Regions from separate parts of the Paenibacillus ihbetae genome, predicted to be linked through region 2. Evidence: riboswitches for the same ligand, from Rfam matches in the RefSeq annotation. Region 2 holds a riboswitch; the other holds the start of a gene.
What was found. Region 2 has a riboswitch for cobalamin ahead of BBD41_RS20210 (ABC transporter substrate-binding protein). Riboswitches for the same ligand answer to the same signal wherever they lie in the genome.

Region 1: another riboswitch for cobalamin. It lies ahead of BBD41_RS11550 (ribonucleoside-diphosphate reductase subunit alpha); the one in region 2 lies ahead of BBD41_RS20210 (ABC transporter substrate-binding protein).

What each region holds. Positions count from the first base shown of each region.
Region 1 is NZ_CP016809.1:2,569,951-2,581,395, reverse strand. Features, by position in the region: gene BBD41_RS11580 (AAA family ATPase) at 30-788, shown strand; gene BBD41_RS11575 (DUF817 domain-containing protein) at 892-1,695, opposite strand; gene BBD41_RS11570 (helix-turn-helix domain-containing protein) at 1,786-2,004, opposite strand; gene BBD41_RS11565 (DUF2975 domain-containing protein) at 2,015-2,497, opposite strand; gene BBD41_RS29995 (hypothetical protein) at 2,778-2,927, shown strand; gene BBD41_RS11560 (GNAT family N-acetyltransferase) at 3,074-4,015, shown strand; gene BBD41_RS11555 (ribonucleotide-diphosphate reductase subunit beta) at 4,304-5,335, opposite strand; gene BBD41_RS11550 (ribonucleoside-diphosphate reductase subunit alpha) at 6,441-8,774, opposite strand; cobalamin riboswitch at 8,970-9,203, opposite strand; gene BBD41_RS11545 (MTH1187 family thiamine-binding protein) at 9,560-9,865, shown strand; tRNA gene BBD41_RS11540 (tRNA-Thr) at 9,964-10,035, shown strand; gene BBD41_RS30270 (hypothetical protein) at 10,720-10,896, shown strand.
Region 2 is NZ_CP016809.1:4,503,709-4,515,153, reverse strand. Features, by position in the region: gene BBD41_RS20250 (DUF2569 domain-containing protein) at 1-53, opposite strand, end outside; gene BBD41_RS20245 (M24 family metallopeptidase) at 217-1,305, shown strand; gene BBD41_RS20240 (L-cystine transporter) at 1,439-2,833, opposite strand; gene cobS (adenosylcobinamide-GDP ribazoletransferase) at 3,050-3,871, opposite strand; gene cobU (bifunctional adenosylcobinamide kinase/adenosylcobinamide-phosphate guanylyltransferase) at 3,868-4,443, opposite strand; gene cobT (nicotinate-nucleotide--dimethylbenzimidazole phosphoribosyltransferase) at 4,440-5,507, opposite strand; gene BBD41_RS20220 (ABC transporter ATP-binding protein) at 5,596-6,381, opposite strand; gene BBD41_RS20215 (FecCD family ABC transporter permease) at 6,381-7,427, opposite strand; gene BBD41_RS20210 (ABC transporter substrate-binding protein) at 7,424-8,434, opposite strand; cobalamin riboswitch at 8,844-9,053, opposite strand; gene BBD41_RS20205 (GNAT family N-acetyltransferase) at 9,226-9,738, shown strand; gene BBD41_RS20200 (histidine phosphatase family protein) at 9,790-10,683, opposite strand; gene cbiB (adenosylcobinamide-phosphate synthase CbiB) at 10,680-11,445, opposite strand, start outside.

The DNA.
Region 1 (11,445 bases), 1.9 Mb from region 2:
TAACCTTAGGAGGCAAGGAGGGAAGGCCCTTGGAGAGCTCTGCCATGCTGGCTTATTTACGAAGCGTTGTGCTTATGAGAGAACGGATACCTTCATTTCGGGAATATCCTTTCAATCTGCCGGCCGTCGCCGCGATGGACGGCTTGACGTTCCATCCGAAGGTCACCTACATCGTTGGAGAGAACGGAATGGGCAAATCGACGCTGCTGGAGGCGATTGCTGCCGCACTCGGCTTCAATCCGGAAGGGGGAACCATGAACTTCTCGTTCGCCACCGAGGAGACCCATTCCAGGCTGTACGAATACATTCGAACGGTCCGGGGCGTCCGCAAACCGAGGGACGGCTTCTTCTTCCGCGCGGAGAGCTACTACAACGTTGCGTCCGAGGTCGACGCTCTCGAGCGGGAGATTCCCGGGCTGTATGATTCCTACGGGGGGAAATCCTTGCATGCGCAGTCGCACGGGGAATCCTTCTTTGCCACCTTTCTGCACCGGTTCCGCGGCAGCGGGCTGTACATTATGGACGAGCCGGAAGCGGCGCTTTCTCCGTTTCGCCAAATGGCGCTGCTTCGGAGAATTCATGATCTGGTTCAGGAGGATTCGCAGTTCATTATTTCGACGCACTCCCCGATTGTCATGGCTTATCCGGACTCGGTCATCTATAAGCTGACCCCTGAGGGCGTAGAGGAGTCCAGCCTGGAGGAGACGGACCATTATATGATCACGAAGGAATTCGTAAACAACCGGGGAGCAATGCTGCGGGAATTGTTTGCGGACGATGAGGAATAGCGTTATCGTATTCATGAAAAGCTGTAATTCCAGCAGAACGCTGCACGAAAAAAAGTCGAACCTTACCATGTAAGGATTCGACTTTTTATCATTAACAGGGTCGCTAACCGTTATGCCAGTGGCCAGCTTCTTTTCGGTTGGCCTGCTTCCCATTTCCCTTGACCAGCTTTAATGTTGCCACGATCAGAAAGCTGACAATCACTAGTAAGAGCCATGAGCTCACCTTTCCCAGATGAACGAGGCTCCATGCTTCGGCCTGGTTCGGATATTTCCATGCGCCAAAGAATGTTGCGATATTTTCGGCAATCCATATAAAAAATCCGATCAGTACAAAAGAAAGGGCAAGGGGCATCCGATAACGAGTCCCGTTTACCTCGTAGGTGACCCAGGACGGCCAAAAGACGAGAATGACGAGTCCGGATAACCACCATCGAACGTCGATCCAATAATGGTGTGTAAAGAAATTCAAATATATCGCGGCTGCCAGCGATACGACGAGCCAGAATGGAGGCCATTTCACCAGCTCAACCTTTAGCCGCCTCCATGCCTGGCAAAGATAACTTGCTACGCTTGCGTACATGAATCCGCTGTACAGAGGCACGCCAAAGATTTTAAAATACCCCTCCTCCGGATATGACCAGGAGCCCATGCGAACCTTGAAGATCTCAAGAGCGAGTCCGATCAGGTGGAACAACGTGATCACTTTGAGCTCATCCCGTGTCTCAAGCCCGGAACGCACCATCCACCACTGCATCAGCAGGCAGATGACGAGCAGCCAGTCATAACGCGGTAGGAAGGGAAGCGGCACGAATTTCGTGAAGGCTAATGAGGCAAAAATAACGACCGGAAACAAGCACGATAAGGCCTGCTCCCAACCAAAGCGAACGAGCTGCCGTAGTGCCCTCATGATTCGCGCCTCCATTTTTGAATGGTCCATGAGCAAGCTCCCCTTCTTGAATGGATTCATTGAACTAACTCCCTGATGTATGAATCCCGTTTAATCCTGGGCGTCCTCATCGCGGTATTCTAAAATGTCTCCGGGCTGACAGTCCAAAGCCTTGCAAATGGCCTCCAACGTTGAGAAGCGAATCGCCTTGGCCTTTCCATTCTTCAATATCGACAGATTGGCCATGGTGATTCCAACCCTCTCCGACAGCTCGGTTACGCTCATTTTCCGTTTGGCCAGCATCACATCAATGTTGATTATAATTGCCATTGTTTTCACCTCAGACCGTTAAATCATTTTCGGATTTGATATTGATCGCTTCTTGTAAAAGCCTTTGGAGAACCGCGGCAAAGACGGCGATCACGGCTGAAGCGAAAATAATGACCATCCCGAGCACGATGATCCCCGGTGCATCGTCTTTCTCCGCCATGAGATAGAAGAGCGGCATGCCGGCCGCATACAAAATGCAGATCGCAACGGCACAGTTTCTTATACTCTTTAAGGCCTGCACGGATAATTCGGAGAAGGCTTTATTCTGATCGATGTAGTTTAGCAGCTTAAATGCCTGATACAGGGCAAAGTAAAACGGAATCGCCGATGCATACAAATCGATGGAAACGAGATATTTTAGATAAGCATGATCCGGATACAATTCAGCCGCAAAACTCCCGATATTAGGCACCGCAAATATGCACAAAGCAAGAACCGGTAGTCCAATCAGAATAACCGCGATTCTTAAAAAGAGTGTTGTTCCTTGTTTCATAACCTACATGCACCTCGCTTATTTATTGTTCATCATAATAACATGATTTTTATCGTTTATCAATAAATTAATATTGATTTTTATTATATTATTGTTGTAATAAAATATTCCTGCTGACATAAAACCCACGGCCCCGAGAGCTTGGGTCAGGGTAGAATCGGGAGGGGAGCGGATGCGGCGGTGATTTGCCAACCATTCTGAAATGATGTATTCTATGGGAGATGAAGAACGTACGGCAGGTCAGAAAGACCATTAGTTAACGAAGAGGAGGAGTATTCGGATGAAGAAGAGATCGCTTGTTTCATTGTCCCCCGGCATCGGATACTCCACCGCTGTTTTCTTTGATTTTGGCCAATCACGGGAGAAGTGTGTCCATAATTGGAAACTGAACGCGACCCGTTATCCTGCGATCGGCCTCATGATCATGTAAGGATACAGTGGAATAAACGCCACAGGTCGCTTACCTGTGGTGCATGGATCGGCAGCGTACGCCACAGGTATAACCTGTGGTGTTTTTTTTGTTGTGCCGCATAGGAGATGCGGCCATATCATCCTATCGAAAAAGGAGAGGTTTGCATGCAGCTGCAAGGGGAACGTATTGTTGTGAAGCCGGTGGAGCTTTCGGATGCCGAGGCTTTGCTGAAGCTGGAGAAGGAGAACCGGGATTTTTTTCAGCGGTTTACGGGCAAGCGGGACGAGCATTTTTTCACCAAGGAGGGACAGCTCGAACGAATCCGGAAGGCGATGGACGATCGCGAAGCGGATCAAGGCTATTTGTATGTTATCGTATTGCGGAACATCGGGAAGATCATCGGTGAAGTCATGCTGACCGAGCCGGTCCGTGGAAATTTGCAAAGCTGCTGGATCGGCTATTTCCTGGATAAGTCATTCAATGGGCAGGGGTACATGACGGAAGCCGTCCGGCTGGTCGTCCGCCATGCCTTCGAGGAGCTGCGGTTCCACCGGATCGAGGCGGGGGTCATGCCGCATAATCTCGGTTCGATGAAAGTGCTGCTGAAGGCCGGGTTCCATAAGGAAGGCATTGCCCGAAAAAACGTCAACATCAACGGACGGTGGGAGGACCATCAAACGCTGGCGATCCTTAATGAAGCCGATGAGGAGAAGAGCTCCCGAATTGAACGTTACAATCCGCCCGTCATTGTGCCGCCGCTCGGTCCGTACACCCATGTCACCAAGGTTCCGCAGGGTGCCGAGCTGCTGGTTTTCTCCGGCCAAGTCGGAACCGATGCGGAAGGGAAGCTGCCGGATGACATGAAGCAGCAGGTGGAGCATACGCTTGCGAATATTCAGCGGTTGCTGGAAGCCGAGTCGCTTACGGCGGACCATATCGTCAAAATCAATATTTGGGCGGTGGAAGAGGTCGATTGGAGCCATTTCCATGAGGTGTGGGCAAAGTTCCATGGCGGTCGGCCGCCGGCGATGACGATGGCTTATGTGCCGGCGCTTGCGATGCCGACGCTGAAGGTCGAGATCGAGGTATGGGCGGCTGCCGGATAAGAAGGCGGGGGAGGGAATCGCGTCAGGCAATTCTTTGCATCCATGGTAATTCATCCGTGTAATCCATTCGCGAAATCTTTCATGTAATCCGTCCAAATAAATTCATCATATTCATCCGCCCAAGTAAAATCATCATGTCATCTATCATGTTCATTCAATGAAATTCATCGTCCACCCTGTCATTCATCCGTGTAAAAAAACCTCCGTCCATCCCTTTGCAGGGATGGCGGAGGTTTTGTTTATGAGCGATAGGATTCTTGGCAATCCGGGCTCACCGGCGGGTGCAGCTTACAGATCGTCAAACCCGTTGTCGTCGCCGACTTTTCCATAGTTGCGGGACTTCGCTTCGAAGAAGTCGGTCTTCGTCGCGTTCAGCGCTTCGTCCGAGAACGGCTTGATCCATGGCATGCAGTTCACGTCCACGCCTTCGTACGCCTTCTCCAGCCCCATCATGGTGATGCGGCGGTTGGCGATGTATTTGATGTAATCGGACAATTCGTTCAGATCGATGCCGCGCACATTGCTCAGCGTGTAATGCGCCCAGTTCGTCTCCAGCTCGACCGCGCGATCGATCGTGCGGTACACGTAGTCGATGTTCTCCTTCGTGTTCAGCTCAGGAAAGTCCTTCAGCAGCTGTTTGAACACTTCGGCGAAGAAGTAGCAGTGCTGGTTCTCGTCACGCTGAATATAGGAGATCATTTGGCTCGTTGCCATCATCTTCTGGTCACGGGCCAGGTTGTAGAAGAAGGCGAACGTGCTGTAGAAGAAAATGCCCTCGAGAATGAGGTCGGCGACCATCGCTTCAAAGAAGGATTGCGGCGACGGATTGTCCCGGAAGCTCTGGTAAATGTTCGAAATGAACTGATTGCGCTCCAGCAGAACCGGGTCATGCTTCCAATATTCGAAGATTTCCTTTTGCTCCTGCTCCGTAACGATCGACGAGAGCACATAGGAGTAGGATTGGTTATGAACGACTTCCTGCTGCCCGATAATGGCTGAGATGGCCTCAAGCGAGGAGTCGGTGAAGTAGCGCTTCACGTCGCCGACAAACATCGTCTGCATGGAGTCCAGGACGGCCAGCAGGGAGATGTTGATCTTGAACGTGCGCTGCTCCTCCGGATCAAGGTGCGGGAATTGCTGCGCATCCTTGGACATCGGGATTTCGTCCGCGATCCAGTGGTTCAGGAGCAGTACCTTGTACAGCTTATACATATGAGGCATCCGAATGTCGTTCCAGTTGAGGATCCCCGAGCATTCGCCTTCAATGATCCGTGTGGAGCGGTTAGGTGCTTCGGTATTGAATATTTTTTGCATTTGCATAACCATTCTCTCCTTACATTAATAGTAGGACGGGTATCAGCAGGACGGGTATCAGCAGGACGGGTATCAGCAGGACGGGTATCCACTCTCCGGCCGCTGTTGTCCGCCCTTTGCCTGAATGTATTGGAAGGGTGCAAAGGGCTCCCAAAGGCGGACGTAAACTCCTCCGATTGGATACCCTTACCCTTGTAGTCTTTTTTTGTAGCTTACTCAACGGATGTTCGCTTCGCTCCCAAATATATGCACACCGTCACTCAACGTGTTTGCGCCGCATGAGCAGCGAATCCCAAAGGGAGAGCGATCCTTGCAGGAAGTTGCGCCAAACATGCACGCAGCCGCTCATTATGTTCGCGCCGCATGAGCAGCGAATCCCAAAGGGAGAGCGATCCTTGCAGGAAGTTGCGCCAAACATGCACGCAGCCGCTCATTATGTTCGCGCCGCATGAGCAGCGAATCCCAAAGGGAGAGCGATCCTTGCAGGAAGTTGCGCCAAACATGCACGCAGCCGCTCATTATGTTCGCGCCGCATGAGCAGCGAATCCCGAAGGGAGAGCGATCCTTGCAGGAAGCTGCGCCAAACATGCACGCAGCCGCTCATTATGTTCGCGCCGCATGAGCAGCGAATCCCAAAGGGAGAGCGATCCTTGCAGGAAGTTGCACCAAACACGGAAGCAGCCCGCTCATTGTGTTTGCGCCGCATGAGCAGCGAATCCCAAAGGGAGAGCGATCCTTGCAGGAAGTTGCACCAAACATGCACGCAGCCGCTCATTATGTTCGCGCCGCATGAGCAGCGAATCCCGAAGGGAGAGCGATCCTTGCAGGAAGTTGCACTAAACACACACGCAGCCGCTCATTGTGTTCGCGCCGCATGAGCAGCGAATCCCAAAGGGAGAGCGATCCCCGCAGAAAGTCGCACCATCAAAGCACGCATGAAATCATTCGTCCCTGCGCCAACATTCCAGCGTTCCCGCAGGGAGAAAGCGCTCCTAGCACCAAAGTACCTGAAAGAAGCGCCTTACCCGATCATTCCACAACCTTGCGGGTGTCCAGAGGGCAGAGCCCTTGGGGCCCTCCCTTGGAAGGGAGGGTTTGGGTGGGTTCGAAATTAACTTGCACAGCTCTCGCATTCTTCGATCGTCAGCGCACGGCTGCGCACATAGTACGTCGTCTTGATGCCGGCTTTCCAGGCATGCAGGTGCAGGTCCAGGAACTCCGATGCACGAATGTCAGGACGAACATACAGGTTGAAGCTTTGTGCTTGGTCCACATGGCGCTGACGGGCAGCCGCCATTTTGATGGACCAATGCTGGTCGATCAGGAAGGCTGTTTTGTAATACCAGATGGTTTTCTCAGACAGATCCGGAGCCGGGTTGGCCACTTTATACGTCGTCTTCTCTTCATAAGACAGCAGCTCATACAGTGGGTCGATGCTTGCCGTAGAACCGGCAATGATCGACGTGGAGCCGTTCGGCGCGATCGCGAACATCCAGGCGTTGCGGACGCCGTGCTCTTGAACTTCCTTTTGCAGCTCGCGCCACTGCTCGGTCGTTACGAATTTGCCTTCATGCTCGCCGTCCGTGTAACCGCGGAACGTGAAGTATTCGCCGCTTTCCCAGGCAGAGCCTTTGAATTTCGGATAGTGGCCTTTTTCCTTGGCCAGCTCCATGCTGGATTTCACGAGCAGGTAATTGATGTGTTCGTACAGATTATCATTGTATTCAACCGCTTCGTCGGATTCCCAGCGGATGCCTTCGAGGGCCAGCAGATGATGCAGACCGAAGGTGCCGAGTCCGACAGCGCGGTACTGGCTGTTCGTATATTGAGCTTGCAGCACTTCGATATTGTTGATGTCGATCACGTTGTCCAGCATGCGAACCTGGATCGGTACGAGCCGCTCCAACACGCCGGCAGGCACCGCACGGGCCAAGTGAATGGAGTTCAGGTTGCAGACAACGAAATCGCCAGGGATTTTCGAAATCACAATCCGGGTTTGGCCGTCTTTGGTGACGAGCTCTTCTTGCTCAACCACGGTTGGCGACTGGTTCTGCATGATTTCCGTGCACAGGTTCGAAGAGTAGATCATGCCATGGGCGGAGTTTGGGTTCGCACGGTTTACCGTATCGCGGTAGAACATGTACGGAGTTCCGGTCTCCAGCTGGGATTTCATGATCCGCTTCATAATATCGATTGCTTGCACGGTAATGCGCGGCAGGTTCGGATTCGCCAAGGCCTCCGCATATTTCTCGCGGAACGCGCCTTGACCCGGCGTTTGATCGTAGAAGTCCTCAAGACCGAGCGGGCGGCCGTTCTCATCTTTCCAGCCCATGATCTTCTTCACTTCATGCGGGCAGAACAGGCTCCATTCTTCACGGGCTTCAACAGCCTCCATGAACAGGTCAGGCAGACATACGCCGTGGAACACGTCATGCGCTCTCATGCGCTCATCGCCATTGTTCAGCTTCAGGTCAAGGAAGGACAAAATGTCCTTGTGGAACACGTCCAGATAGACCGCAATGGCGCCTTTGCGTGTGCCGAGCTGGTCAACGCTCACCGCCGTGTTGTTCAGCTGGCGGATCCAAGGGATGACGCCGGAGCTGGTGTTCTTGTGGCCGCGGATATCGGAGCCGCGTGCGCGAACCTTGCCGAGGTAGACGCCGATGCCGCCGCCCATTTTGCTAAGACGGGCTACGTCGGTGTTGGAATCGAAGATGCCTTCCAGGGAATCGTCAACGGTGTCGATAAAGCAGCTGGAGAGCTGGCCTGCGACCTTCTTGCCGGCGTTGGACATCGTTGGCGTTGCAGCCGTCATGTACAGATTACTCATTGCCCAGTATGCTTCCTTAACAAGCTCGAGGCGTTTGTCTTCCGGCTCCTGGTGCATAAGGAACATGGCAATGACCATGTAGCGCTCCTGCGGGAGCTCCATCACGCGTCCGTCGAAATCCGTTGCAAGGTAACGCTCGGCCAGCGTCAAGAGACCGATGTAATCGAACAGCAGGTCGCGGCTTGGATCAATGCACTCGCCGAGCTCCTCGATTTGCTCTTTCGTATAGCAGGTCAGAAGGTCTTCACGATAGATGCCCTTCTGGACAAGCTCCGTAATGAGCGGATAGAAAGCGCCGTAAGGCTCTTCCGGATAGGCTTTGTAGCGGCGGTTGTGGGCCGCTTTTTTATATAAAGATGTCAGGAATGAACGAGCCGCCGCAAATTTCCAATCAGGCTCTTCCTTGGATACGAGCTCAAGCGCGGACATCGTGAAGGCATTGCTGATTTCCTCGCCGGTAACTTGCTCACCGCGGAGTTTGGCATTCACGCCTCGAAGCAGACGCTCCTTGTCTAGCATGTCCAATCCCTTTAGGATCCGGTCGGCATAAACGGAGAGGCGGATTTCATCGAAGGCAAGCTGACGGTTATTTGGTTTAACTACGAGCTGGGGCATACAAAAATCCTCGCTTTCTTTGGGGGAAATTGAAAAAAGAACATGAAAAAAACATTTTCTAAAACCTAAGGGCAGGCTTGAAAATGTCCGTGCGCTGTGGATGGTTTGAATAAAGCTGACATAAGCCCATATTCGGGCATGATGTTATGTACAGACGCAGTTTCACGAACACACATCCCTATAACCCCGTAGGTCGGTGTCTGAAGTATACAGGCAGGTCTCCTGACTTAGGCCGTACATATTCGGCGTCTTCCCAAAGTTCGCTTTCGGGGAACTTCAGTGACGTATTGCCAAACTGCCGGCAGCTGTATATGCATAACAGCCCCGAGGCCTTTACAGTGGCGGGTCCGTGATGGATTTTCACCATGCTTCCCTATTAAGCCGGACTGCCTGATAGGCTAGCGCGGCACCTGTACACACTATATTTGGTTGTCGTTAATCTAATGTAACCCAATATCTTGTATCTGTAAACCAATTTCTTAAAAATAAACGCAAGGAGAATTATAGCAAACGGACAGGTAATATGCTAGTTGGCCAACAGTCAAAACCGCTCAAGATTCCATGGATTGTGACCAAATGCGACGGTTTTTGCGCGGATTCCGCATCGGTTGCGTTTTGACAACGGATCGTATGACTCATATAAAAATTTGATCTTGGACATACAAGATATTGTGTGTTGATGAGTTTTACGAAATTTTGAAAAGACGCCCCGGAATTGATATGATATCTATATCGGATTCAACCACGTTGTGGATGAATGGAATGCTTCGAGGGAGGTTATTGTGATGGCAATTGCAGAAGTAACGGTCATTCCGATCGGAACGGCAACGACCAGCTTAAGCTCATATGTCGCGGAAATGCAGCGTATATTGAAGCAACAGGAGGGAATATCGTACGAATTGACTTCGATGAGCACGATTATTGAAGGGGAGCTTCCTATGATTTGGCGTGCAATCGAGGCGTTGCACGAGGCGCCGTTCTTGGCGGGCGCCAAGCGGGTATCCACCTCGGTCAAAATTGACGACCGGCGCGACCGGGCATCCTCAAGCAAGCAGAAGATTCAATCGGTGCAGGAGAAATTAGGCGGGTAATGCAACTCTCCTATAGGGTGTTTTTTCCATTAATGAGGGACTTGCATTTTCCCGTCGAAGGAATATAATATATTTTGTTGTTTCAAAATAACAAACTTGCTGGTGTAGCTCAGGGGTAGAGCAACGCACTCGTAATGCGTAGGTCGGGGGTTCAATTCCCTTCACCAGCATCCTTAGAAAGTCAATAACGGCGCGGTTTTCCGAGTTTATCGGAAACGCGCCGTTTTTGTTAAATAACCTGCACGTCTAACATTCTTCTAACCTTTAGTCGAGTAAAGTGGGTTTTTCGTCCTCGATTTGGTTCCCTAAGATCGAGTCACCAATTGTATTTAGAATAGCTTCTTTGCACTCGATTTAATTTCTTTTAAAAGGAAAGCAAGAAAGGGCCAGCTAGTGGCCCTTTCTTGCAAGATTGATCGTTCAGTTAATCTAGCGGCGTGTTTTATACGACTTCATTATTTTACGACGATAATAATAACTACCTTCTTTTTTTTCCGGGACATAGTAATCACCTCCCGTTTTCTAGATACTTCAACATATTCAAAGATAGTAGAGTTGGTTTGGATTTCTATCGAAAATAGTAGAATGGCATGCTTTTGGAACCAACTTTATTGTTCAAAAATAATAGAAGGTTCATGAATGCTGTTGGGGTATCACTAACAAACGAGGTAATAGTAGATGACAAAGCAAAGCCCCCCACATCCTTGGTCGGGGCGGGGGTCTGAAGATAATTAATTCCACTCACCATTATGGCGGTGGCATGGAGACAAGCAGAGCTCTTTCCAAAGGCAAATGAAGCAGAGATCCAGCGGACAAAATTCCTGCTCAGCTAATATAAAGAAATGACACTGCTTATGCAGGATTTTGAAAAGTTTGAGGAAGAGTTGAAGCAGACGACAATTGACGGAGAAGTCGCCCGCCGGATCGATCAGGAGGATCTGCATGCGGACAAGAGAGCCAATGCTACGATACCGATTCAAAAGCAGCGCTGGGTGTATCAACGGTATCGGTTCTACACCGCAGCAACTTGAAAGGGCCATAGTTTGATACAGGATGACGAGTCAAGGAAGGCTGTCGATTACAGATACATGCAGGGATACTCTTATAAGGAGACGTTGTTGATCTTTCGACATGGTTTGTCCGATAGCACGATCCGCAGGAAGATACTTGAGGGAACCGAGAGTATGGCCAATACATTAAAGCTAATGGGATTCTTTGAGCAGGACCATGAGGAGTTTTGAGAAGATAAGTTATTAGTCCAGTTCATTTTTAAATGTCTGCATAGTATGAATTATCTTCTTCGAAAGGAGGAGTTCGTTCTTATGAATAAACATCATCATAAGGTTAAAGTTATTGTCCTCAAACCTGGACAAAAAGTCATTGTAAAATGCAAAAAACACAAGAAGCATCGTGCATAAAAAGCTAAGAGCAAAAAATTAAAGTTTTTGAGAATACCCAAAAGAGCGGCAAACTAAGATGCTGATTGGGCCTTAGTTTGCCGCTATCTCTATTAAATATTTGTTTTCATTTAATGATAATTAATTCGATTTTAAATAACCCCTTCCTATTATCAATAATGA
Region 2 (11,445 bases):
CCCGGCTCTAGCGGCGGCATATGCCCGTTCTCTTGAACCTGATTTGAATCCATGAATAAGAAACTCCTTCCAGCATTATACAATTTTTTTTAACTATGGTACATTATATAGAAAGGACCAGCTCTCATAAAGGGAAACTTTACTTCGGGAACCGAACGGTATACCCTTACATTAATAGCTGTACCACCGTTCTAACCATGAAAGGAATGAAACTTGATGCATGAACGTTTAAACACGCTGCTGCAATCCATGAATGCGCAAGGCTGGGATCATGCGCTGATTACGGATCCGAAGCACGTATACTACTTAACCGGATTTGCCAGCGATCCCCATGAGCGTTTTCTCGGCCTGCTCCTCTCCACAGCGAGCGAGCCGGTCCTGATCGTCCCCGCCCTGGATGCGGCCGCTGCCGAAGCGGCATCATCCGTCAAGCACATCGTAACGCATCAGGATACCGATAATCCGTACGTTGTGCTCCAGCACGCTCTTCGCGGTTCTGCCGGCACGGTGGCTGTGGAGAAGGACCAGTTGACCGTCTCCCGCTTCGAGCAGCTTCAGCAGCATGTGAAGGCCTCAGCCTTCAAGGATGCCGGACCCGTTCTTCGCGAGCTGCGGGTACGGAAATCGGCGGAGGAAGTATCGCTGATCAAGCATGCCGTCAAGCTGGTGGAGGATGTGCTGCGGCAAGGATTGAAAAAGGCGGGCATCGGCGTTAGCGAGTTGGAGCTTGTGGCCGAGCTCGAATATTTGATGAAGAAGCTCGGAGCCGATGCGCCTTCGTTCGCGACGATGGTGCTGTCAGGGCCAAACACCGCGCTTCCTCACGGCGTGCCGGGGAGCAGACGGATCGAAGCGGGAGATCTGCTCATGTTTGATCTCGGCGTATACGCCGGCGGCTATGCCTCGGATATTACCCGTACCTTTGCTGTCGGCGACTTGAAGCCGGAAGCCGTTCGCATTTACGATACCGTTCTGGCCGCGAATCAAGCCGCCATTCAGGCGGTGAAGCCCGGAGTTACGTACGGATCGATCGACCGGGCGGCAAGAACCGTCATCGAGCATGCGGGTTACGGCCCCGCCTTCGTTCATCGCCTCGGTCACGGCCTCGGGATGGATGTCCATGAATACCCGTCCGTGCATGGTCTGAATGAGGATGTGCTGCAGGCCGGAGCTGTGTTTACCATCGAACCCGGCGTATATGTACAGGATGTCGGCGGCGTACGCATCGAGGACGATGTGCTTGTCACCGAGACCGGCGTCGAAGTGCTGACATCGTTTCCGAAGGAGCTGACCGTCATCGGTTAGTCCAGATTGCATGCAGGCTATAGGATTGTCATTCATACGACAAAAAGGCCCTCCGGCAAGGCATTAGATTCGCCTTGCCGGAGGGCCTTCTTCTTTTACTTTAGATACCAGGATGGCTGTCGAAGCCCAAGCGTTACTCCTGGACCATATCAAGCTGAATGTTCTTGTCGTTATATACATCCTTATCCACTTCATTCATCACTTTCCCTGTAATGACGCCTGCCGTCATGGAATCGTTGACGTTCAGTGCCGTCCGGCCCATATCGATGAGCGGCTCGACAGAAATGAGCAGTCCGGCCAGCGCTACGGGCAGGTTCATCGTGGACAGAACGATAAGGGATGCGAACGTCGCCCCGCCGCCGACGCCGGCGACACCGAACGAGCTGATCATAACCACGACGATCAAGGTCAGGATGAAGGACCATGAGGTCGGATCAACGCCGGCGGTCGGCGCGATCATAACGGCCAGCATGGCAGGATAAATGCCGGCACAGCCGTTCTGTCCGATCGTGGCCCCGAGCGATGCGGACAGATTCGAGATCCCCTCCGATACGCCGAGCTTCTTGCTCTGCGTCTGGACATTAAGCGGGATCGTCGCCGCGCTGGAACGCGACGTGAACGCAAAGGTCAGCGTCGGGAATACCTTTTTCACATACGTAAACGGATTGAAGCCGAACAAGGCGAGCAGCACTAGATGAACAATGAACATGACGATCAATGCCACGTAGGAAGCTAGCACAAAATCAATCAGATTCAAAATAACCTGCAGATTCGTCGTTGCGATCGTCTTGGCCATCAACGCAAGAATACCGTATGGCGTCAGACGAAGCACAAGCGTCACGATGCGCATGACAACTCCGTAGACCGCGGAGATTATGCCCCGGAACGTATCGGCCTGCTCTTTATTTTTCCGGTCCAGACCGAGTACGGCAATCCCGACAAAGGCAGAGAATATAACGACGGCGATCGTGGACGTTCTTCGCGCCCCCGTCATATCCTCGAACGGATTGCTCGGAATGAAATCAAGGATCTGCTGCGGCAGCGTACGATCCTCGATGTCTCCAAGCCGCTCCTGCAGCAGCGCGCCCTGCTCCTCCTCTGCCGCTCCGCCCTGAATGTTGACCGCAGACAGATCGAAGGACAGCGCGGTCGTGATCCCGACGGTCGCGGCCACCGCGGTCGTCAGCATAAGCACGGCGATGATAAGCCCGCTCATTTTGCCGAGATTGCGCCCACCCTTCAGCTTGGTGATAGCCGAGATGATCGATACCATGATCAGTGGAATGACCATCATCTGCAGCAAACGGACGTAGCCGTATCCGACCAAATTGAACCAATCCGCTGAATCGGCCACGATATCGGAGTCAGAAGTGTAAACGAGCTGCAGAACGACGCCGAACAGTACGCCCAGCCCCAGGCCCGCAAAGACACGCTTGGTGAACGAGAAATGCTTTTTCTGCATCCAGTACAAGACACCGACCAGCAGAAATAAAACAAGGACATTGATAACGACCCAAAGCGTTTCCATCCTTTGCTTCCTCCATTCTCTAATTCGGATTTAAAGTTGTACCATCCTTGTGGGGATAAGTGCGCTAGTATGTATTCATTTCCAACTCACCGCCCACTCTAAACATTACATTACCCGTTCTTCCCGAATCTTATCGGAAATCGGCGCTTCCCGGCATCGAATCAATTCGATTATACAGATCGGAATACCAAGATAAACTCTTTTACCTCTATCCTATCACCAATCCTGAAGGAGCAGAACCACAAATAACAGAATGGCCGCCTCAAGCAGTTCATTCAGTGCGCCGTACGTGTCTCCCGTGAGGCCGCCAAGGCGCCGGTTCATACGTCCAGCCACTGCCGAGCCGATCAGCCAAGCCAGGAACGGGGCAAGCACGAGCGACGATAATCCGGTGCTCCAAGCATGCGCCGAATCCGTGACCAGCCAGAACGTGATGAGAACCCCGATCGTGAGCAGAACCGCCGTCAAGCCGGCCTGCAGCCTCCGCAAGCTGGATAATCCGCTGAACAATGCAGCCAGCCCTTCACTGCCTCGTGCCATAGGCCAGCGGTACATCGCGTGCACCATAAACCAACGGCTCCAGACGGGAGCAAGCACAAGCAGTAGCGCTTCCTGCTTCCAGTCGCTGCCCGACAGTTCAAAGATCGATTGAATCAGCGAGACCTTCAGCAGCAGGAGCAGCATACAGGCGATCACCCCCATTGCACCTACCCGGCTGTCTTTCATAATCTCGAGCATCCGCTCACGAGACCGATGGCTGAGGAGGGCATCCGCGCTGTCCATCCACCCGTCCAGATGAAGACCGCCCGTCAGCCCCACCCACACGGCCAATGTGATAACCGAGGCCGGAAAGGTCGGGAGAGCATAGCTTAATCCCCACCCCAGCAGCGCCACTGTCAGGCCGATCACGCCTCCTACCAGCGGATAAAAGACAACGCTTCGCTGCTGAACCTCCGGGGTAAAGGGAATCTCCCGCCGGATCGGAAACCTTGATAAAAATTGAAAAGCGGCCGCGGCCGCTTCCATCATCCTGTTCATATCCGATACTCCCTGCTCTTGATTTCCATCGGAATCCCTGCGGTTACGAGAAATACTTCATGGCAGACCCGGGCAAGCCGCTGGTTCATCAGCCCGGCCCAATCGCGAAATATTCGGCCCAGCGGATACTCCGGGACGATCCCCGAGCCCACTTCGTTCGTTACCAGGATTACCGTTCCGGGATACGTCTCAACGGCACGGGCCAGCCTCCCGATATCCAGCTGCAGCCGTTCCTCCATGGCCGCGGCTCCCTCCGGCTCGACCTGGAGCAGCACGTTCGTGAGCCACAGCGTCAGGCAATCCACGACGAGCGCCGGCGCATCCGATGCCGATTGGCCGAGCGTTTCGAGCAGCTCCGGCAAGGCGACGGGCTCTTCGACCGTCTCCCAGCGATAATCCGCATCGCTGCGCCTGTCCTGATGAATCCGAATCCGTTCCTTCATTTCATCGTCATACGCCTGAGCCGTCGCTATATAAAGGCCCGAGGACGACCGTTTCATGCAGAGCTTCTCGGCGAACGAGCTCTTGCCGCTTCGGGCGCCTCCCGTTACGAGCGAGCTTAATGGGTTCATCGTTCCCCTCCGCTTATTCCCGCGCTTTCGAAGGTTGCCATCTCGCTCATGATCCGGCACGCGGCTTCTATCATATGAAGGCATAACACGCCTCCGGTTCCTTCGCCAAGACGCATGTCCATATGCAGCATCGGAGACAGTCCCAGCGCTTGCAGCAGCAGGGCATGTCCACGCTCCTTCGAATTGTGGGATGCGATCATATACGAAAGCGATTCAGGACAAATTGCCGCAGCGATTAGGGCGGCTGCGCTGGATATGAAGCCGTCGATAACGACAGGGCAGCCCTTGGCCGCCGCGCCGAGAATGAGTCCGGCCAGGCCGCCGAGCTCATACCCGCCGACCTTGGCAAGCACATCCACCGGATCCTCCGCCAGGGGGCGATTGACCGAGATCGCCTGCTCGACAACGCGGATCTTATGCAGCAGCTGCTCGTCGCTAACGCCGGTTCCCCGCCCAACGACCTCAGCCGGCGGCTTGCCGGACAGAACCGCGAAGACGGCGGCGCTCGGTGTCGTGTTGCCGATGCCCATTTCCCCGGTCACGAACACCCGGGTTCCATGAGAATAGAGCTCGGCGGCTACCTCGGCACCGGTCATGATCGCCTGCTCGGCCTCCGCCCTCGTCATCGCAGGCCCTTTTGCAATATTATTCGTTCCCTTATTAATTTTACGGGAAAGGAGACGTTTATGGGACAGGTCCGCCGCAACGCCGATATCCACGCACAGCACGTCCGCGCCCGCTTGACGGGCCAATACGTTGACGGCGGCGCCGCCGTTCAGGAAATTCATGACCATCTGGGGCGTTACCTCTGACGGGAAAGCGCTGACGCCCTCCTCGCACACCCCATGGTCGCCGGCCATGACCACGACGGCCTTTTTCTCGAAGGAGGGCTTGATCGTCCCCGTGATTCCCGCGAGCTGAATCGCCAGCGATTCCAGCTTGCCGAGGCTCCCGGGAGGTTTCGTCAGCTTGTCCAAATAGGCGGCGGCTTCCGCCTGCGCCCGGGCATTGGGCGCGGTGATTGTACCAACCGATCGCGTCAATCGGTCCATGAGCTCCTTCATGCAACAAGCCTCCCTTTTTTGCTTATGTCGCTTGTACTTACTTTATCCGAATCCATGCGCCCTGGGCAAGCCATAGGCTTGCAGGCCCTTATTTCCTTGACCGCTTCGCCGTGAGCAGCACCTGCGGCGCCCCGTTCTCGGGGTGCTTGACGACGGAAGGCATGACCCGGAAAATCCGGCTGATATACGCCTCGGTCAGCACTTCCTCCGGTGATCCCATTCCTGCAACGCGCCCCTCGTGCAGCACGAGCAGCTTATCGCAAAACTGCGCGGCCAGATTCAAATCGTGCAGGACACTGATTACGGTAATTTCCGACGTCTGTCTCCAAGCATCCACCATCTCCATGAATTGAAGCTGGTAATGAATATCGAGATAGGTCGTCGGTTCATCCAGCATCAGGAGCGACGGCTCCTGCACCATCACCTTGCCGAGCGCAACCCGCTGCCGCTGGCCGCCGCTCAGCTCCGTAAGACGCCGCTCCTGAATATCGCGAAGCTCCAGCTTCTCCATGATGCTGTCAATCAGGGGTGCCGCATCCTGCTCCTCCCGGCCCAGCCAGTTCAGGAACGGATAGCGCCCCATCTCAAGCACCTCCCGTACCGTAAAATCAGTCGGGTCCAGCCCCTCCTGCTGAAGCACGGCAACAATTCGGGCGAGCGCTTTGCGGCTGTAGCTTCCGATATCGCGGTCCAAAAGCCGCACGCTGCCCTTGGAAGGACGCTCCACGCCAGACAGCAGCTGCATCAGTGTGGACTTGCCGCTGCCGTTCGGTCCGATGATGCCCCACCACTCGCCTTTCCCGACCTGAAGCCCGACCTCCGACAATACCGTTGTGCGGCCATAGGCCTTTGTCAGCCCTTGGGCAACGATCATCATGAGAATCCCTCCCTGCGCCGCTTCTTGTTCCGGTAGAGCAAATACGCAAAGAACGGAGCGCCGATAAACGCAGTGACCACTCCGAGCGGAATTTCAGTCGGAGCAAGCACCGATCGCGCCGCCGTATCGCACCATACCATGAAAATAGCGCCTCCCAAGGCGGAAATCGGAATAATGACACGATAATCCGAGCCCGTCATCAGCCGGATCATATGCGGCACCACCAGCCCCACAAATCCGATTACGCCCGAGACCGACACGGCCGCCGCCGCAAGAAGCGTAGCAACGACCAAGACGCTGGTCTTCAGCCGATCCACGTTCAGCCCCATATGGGCAGCCTGCCTTTCGCCAAGCGACAGCAGATTCAATGCCCGCGAACGGCTCCACAAATAAATAAGCCCTACCCCGAAATACGGGAAAAGGATGGCCACATAGGACCATCCGCGCATGCTCAAGCTTCCCATCGTCCAGAACAGGATCTGGTTCACCGTGTCTTTTGACATCACCGTCAGGAAGGAAACGACGGCGCCGAGAAAGGATTGCATAACGACACCGGACAAAATGAGTCCGTGCACCGGCAGCTTCCCCTGATCCCGTGCCAGCAGCAGAACGACCCATAGCGTACCCGCTCCGGTCAGAAATGCAACCAGCGGCAGCGTGTAGCCCCCGGCGAAGGAATACTCCATCCCGAAAAAAATGAGGGACGCCGCCCCGAGAGCGGCCCCGGACGAAACGCCCAGCGTAAACGGATCAGCCAGCGGATTGCGCAGCACGCCTTGAAACGCCGCTCCTGCCACCGCAAGCGAGGCGCCGACCAGCATTCCCAGCAGAATCCGCGGGAGCCTCACCTTCATCAAAATCTGCTCGGAGGATACCTCCCAGCCCGGGACGATCGCATCGCCGACCCAAGGCAGCCGATGCAGCAGCATCGCTCCGATCTCGCTAACAGGCAGGTGGACCGAGCCGATTCCGAGGCTGACGATCAAAGTCAACAGCAGCAGGACAATGCCGGCCGATCCGTAACCCGCCAGTTTTTGTCTCATGGTGTCATCAGTTCCGGATAAACGGCTTTGGCCACTTCAATCAAACCTTGCGTGACGCGCGGTCCCGGACGGCTCAGCAGATTATCGTCCATCGCAATGACCCGGTCGTTCTTGATCGCCTCGATCTGATCCCAGCCGTCGCGCTCTTTAATCATCTGATCCAGCGTTTTCTTGGTGGCTTCGTCGACAACATTGCTCGAATACAGGATGACATCCGGATTCGCCGCAATGATGTTCTCCTCGCTAATTTCGAACCAGCCCTCTGTATCCCCGGCTGCGTTGACGCCGCCAGCCAGCGTGATCATCTCATCCATGAACTCGCCTTTGCCGACAGTCCAGCCCGGCGAGAACTCGACGTACACTTTCTTCTTGTCCTCTTCCTTCACGGATTTCACCGCTTCTGTAACGCTTGCCAGCTCCTGCTGCATCTGCTCGACCACAGTCTGCGCTTCTTCCTGACGGTCGGTAATTTGTCCGACCAGCGTAATGGAAGACATGACTTCTTCAATCGTGGACGGATCGTTAACGAACAATTTCATGCCCATCCCGCGGAGCTTCTCCGCGTTTTCCGCATTCATCGACGCGCTGAACACGACATCAGCCTCGGCTGCGATTACAGCCTCTTCATTCACTTGGAAGCCTCCCATTTTCGGCTTGGATTTCGCGGCTTCCGGATAATCATCCAGATCGGACACGCCTACGATTTCCTCGTCCAGCCCGAGGGCAAACAGCTTTTCCGTCTCGGACGGAGCCAGGGATACGATACGGGTCGGCGCCTTCTCGAAGGTGATCTCTGTTCCGGTCGCATCCTTAACGGTGAGGGGATACTGCGTCTTCAGCGCACCCTGATCCTCCGCAGGCTGTTCAGCCGGCTTCTCCTGCTGGGCAGGCGTTTCCGAAGGCGTGCTTTTCGGCGCGGCATCCTCGGCGTTTCCGCAGGCGATCAGCGACAGCGCCATCAGCATCGCCACGATCAATACGGACCATGATTTCAACATTGCTTTCATTTTCTTGTTTCCCCCTACGTCATCATTGAGAACCCTAGCCTGCATATTTCACAACTTCAATTCCGATCCTTACCGGGTATGAAAACGACTGTCCTCGCATGTATAAGGAGAACCGGCTCGACCCTCCTGTCCTGTTCCCCGCAATCCGGCCGGAAGCGGTTTACCGAGCTGCCCCGGCAGCGGGATCGGGAATCAGGAGGCCGGCATTGCTTCTCGTTCTCCAGCAAAAATCCCCGACTCCTTGAGCATTAAGGAATCGGGGATTACGTTTCAGCTTCAGGACACCTGCAAACATATAGCATTGATCATCAAGAAAGCAGCTTCTTGCCGAAAAACTGTGCCATGACAGCTCCTGCCGCTCCCGCGATCAAAACGGGTCCAAGTGAACGTAATCCTCTCCTCGAAGGACCGTCATTCATTGCCGAGGGCAGGTCTCCTGACTTACAGGCCTAACGACTTCTCCGCCTTCCCAAGCGCATCAGCGCTCAGTGGCATTAAGGGGAAGTCTCCTGCTTCACAGTGGCGGGACCGTGCCGGATTTGCACCGGCTTCCCTATTAACCCGAAAGGCATGCCGTCATGCCGGCTGCCTGTCCAGGACCCTCGCAAATCATATGAATCATGCTTATATAGCCAAGCTGGATTTCTCTGAACAAGATTATAGGGGATAACCCCCGGCCTTACAACTTAAGGATTAACCCATTCTTCGAGTATAATGGTACTGAAAGTTCTTGTTATCGTTCATTATTCGCCTGAAATCACATCTTTTTGAAACGGAGGGTGAAATCCGTGATGAATATGCCTTCAAACGATAAGCCGGAGAGACTTCGTCTGAGCGCCCTCGAACCCGGACATCTTCCGGTGCTGAGCCAATTCTCCCTCCCGGAGCACCAGCGAAGATTCACTTCGCTTCCGAACGAAGTGCTGAAGAAGCTCGGCGATCCTCCCGCAGAGAAGCTGCCGGTCGTTCTGCTCGCGGCGGATAAGCCCGTCGCCTTCTTCGTCCTGGATCGCGGGGAACGGATCGCGCGTTATACGCCGAATCAAAACGCCGTGCTCCTCCGCGCCCTGTCCGTGGATCACAAGGAGCAGGGGCGGGGCTACGGCCAGGCTGCCATGCGGCTGCTGCCCGAATTTATTCGCTCCCGCCTGCCGGGGGTGAACGAGATTGCCCTGGCGGTAAACGCCCGCAATGAGCATGCCCGTCACGTCTATCTTCGAGCCGGCTTTCGTGACAGGGGATACCGGGTTATGGGCGTGCAAGGCATCCAGCATATTTTGCATCTCGATCTGGAGATCCGTTGATGCTTTCTTGTGGATTGCCCAAGGTCCTTGCCAACGGGTATGGCAGGGCTGTCAGCTCATGATCTCGCCTTGCCAGCCCAGTCCGTTCCAAGCCAGCTTCAGCCTAAGCTCCTCACCCGGCAGGATACGCAAGCTCCAAAAAGGGGTGTCCGGAACCGTAGCCGCCGCAATCTGGCGAATCACGCCGCCATGCGTGACGGCCAGCAGGTCGGGCGTTTTTTGGGAACTCCGTCCTCCGGCTTCCCCGTTCTCATCCTTCCCACAGCTGCGGCTTAGATCTTGATGCATCCCCGCCAAAAAATGCTGAATCCGGGACGAGAAGGCTTCCCAGCTCTCTCCGCCCGGCGGAGTGACAGCTGCCGGGTCCTCAATCCAGCGTCGATATAAAGGATCGCCCTTCAAATCCTCGTAGGTTTTCCCCTCCCATTCGCCGAAATGGAGCTCGCGCAGCCTGCGGTCATACACGGTTCCCGGAAGGGGCAATGCTTCCGTATTGCCAGATAAAGCGGCACTTTGAACCTCGTTACCGGTCAGCAAATAGCGAAGAGTCTGCCTGCATCTGAGCAGGTCGCTGCAGTAAACGCGTCCCCAGTGCATGCCTTGAAGCCGCCGTGCCAGCGGGGCCAGCCGTTCCAGCTCCCCGGATATCACGCCCTGATCCTCATGGCCGAGGTACCGCCGTTCCTGATTCCACCGGGTAACGCCGTGGCGGACCAGGTGCAGGACAACCTGCAGCGGATTCGTATCTTTTTCAAGCAGCTGGTTATTCCGGTCGCCCCCCGCGGGATGTGCAGGCTGTGTACCTTCTGCGTTCTGTTCGTTTTTTGCCTCTTTCGCATCGATCGCTTCCTGTTTGGCGTTTGCATCAATTGCCTCGCTCATGTCGATCGCTTCCATTCCTGCATCCTCATCGTTTGCATTTACGATATCCTTCGGCTCCCTCATGCCCATCCTCCCCCGCCTGCGGCAATCACGATTGCCAATGCTGCGGTGCCGATCACGGCAAAAATCACCGAAGACGCAAGGAGCAGCCGGGTCGAGGTTCGAATGTCTTCCGCATTCAGCGTCCGCTCCGGATCGCCCATATACGCCCGGAACGAAACGATGCCTTGATATGAATTTTCCCCGCCAAGGCGAATGCCGAGCGCGCCGGCCACCGCCGATTCGGGAAATCCGCTGTTCGGGCTCGGGTGCTTCCTCGCATCTCTTCGAACGGTTGCGATGGACTTCCGCCATGGCAAAGAGAGCATCGCGGCCGAGATCGCCACCAGTCCCGCCGTCAGCCGGGCGGGAATCCAGTTCGCGATATCATCCAGCCGGGCCGATGCCCAGCCAAGATGCTCGTATTTCTCATTCTTGTACCCCACCATCGAATCAAGCGTGTTCACCGCCCGGTAAGCCATCGCCAAGGGCGCCCCGCCGATGAGGGCATACAGCAGCGGGGAGATGACCGCATCGACGATATTTTCCGCCACCGTCTCCACCGTACCCCGTACGATTTCCGGCTCATCCAAATGGGCCGTGTCCCTTCCTACGATCATGCCCAGCGAGCGGCGGGCAGCCGGTAGATCGCCGGCACGAAGGTGGCCGTAAACCTCAAGGCCGGCATCGCGCAGCCCTTTTACCGCGATGGTTGTCGCAATGAGCACCGCTTCTGCGCCTGCAGCCAGCCAAGGATGAATAAAGGCACACAGCATCAGGAGCAGC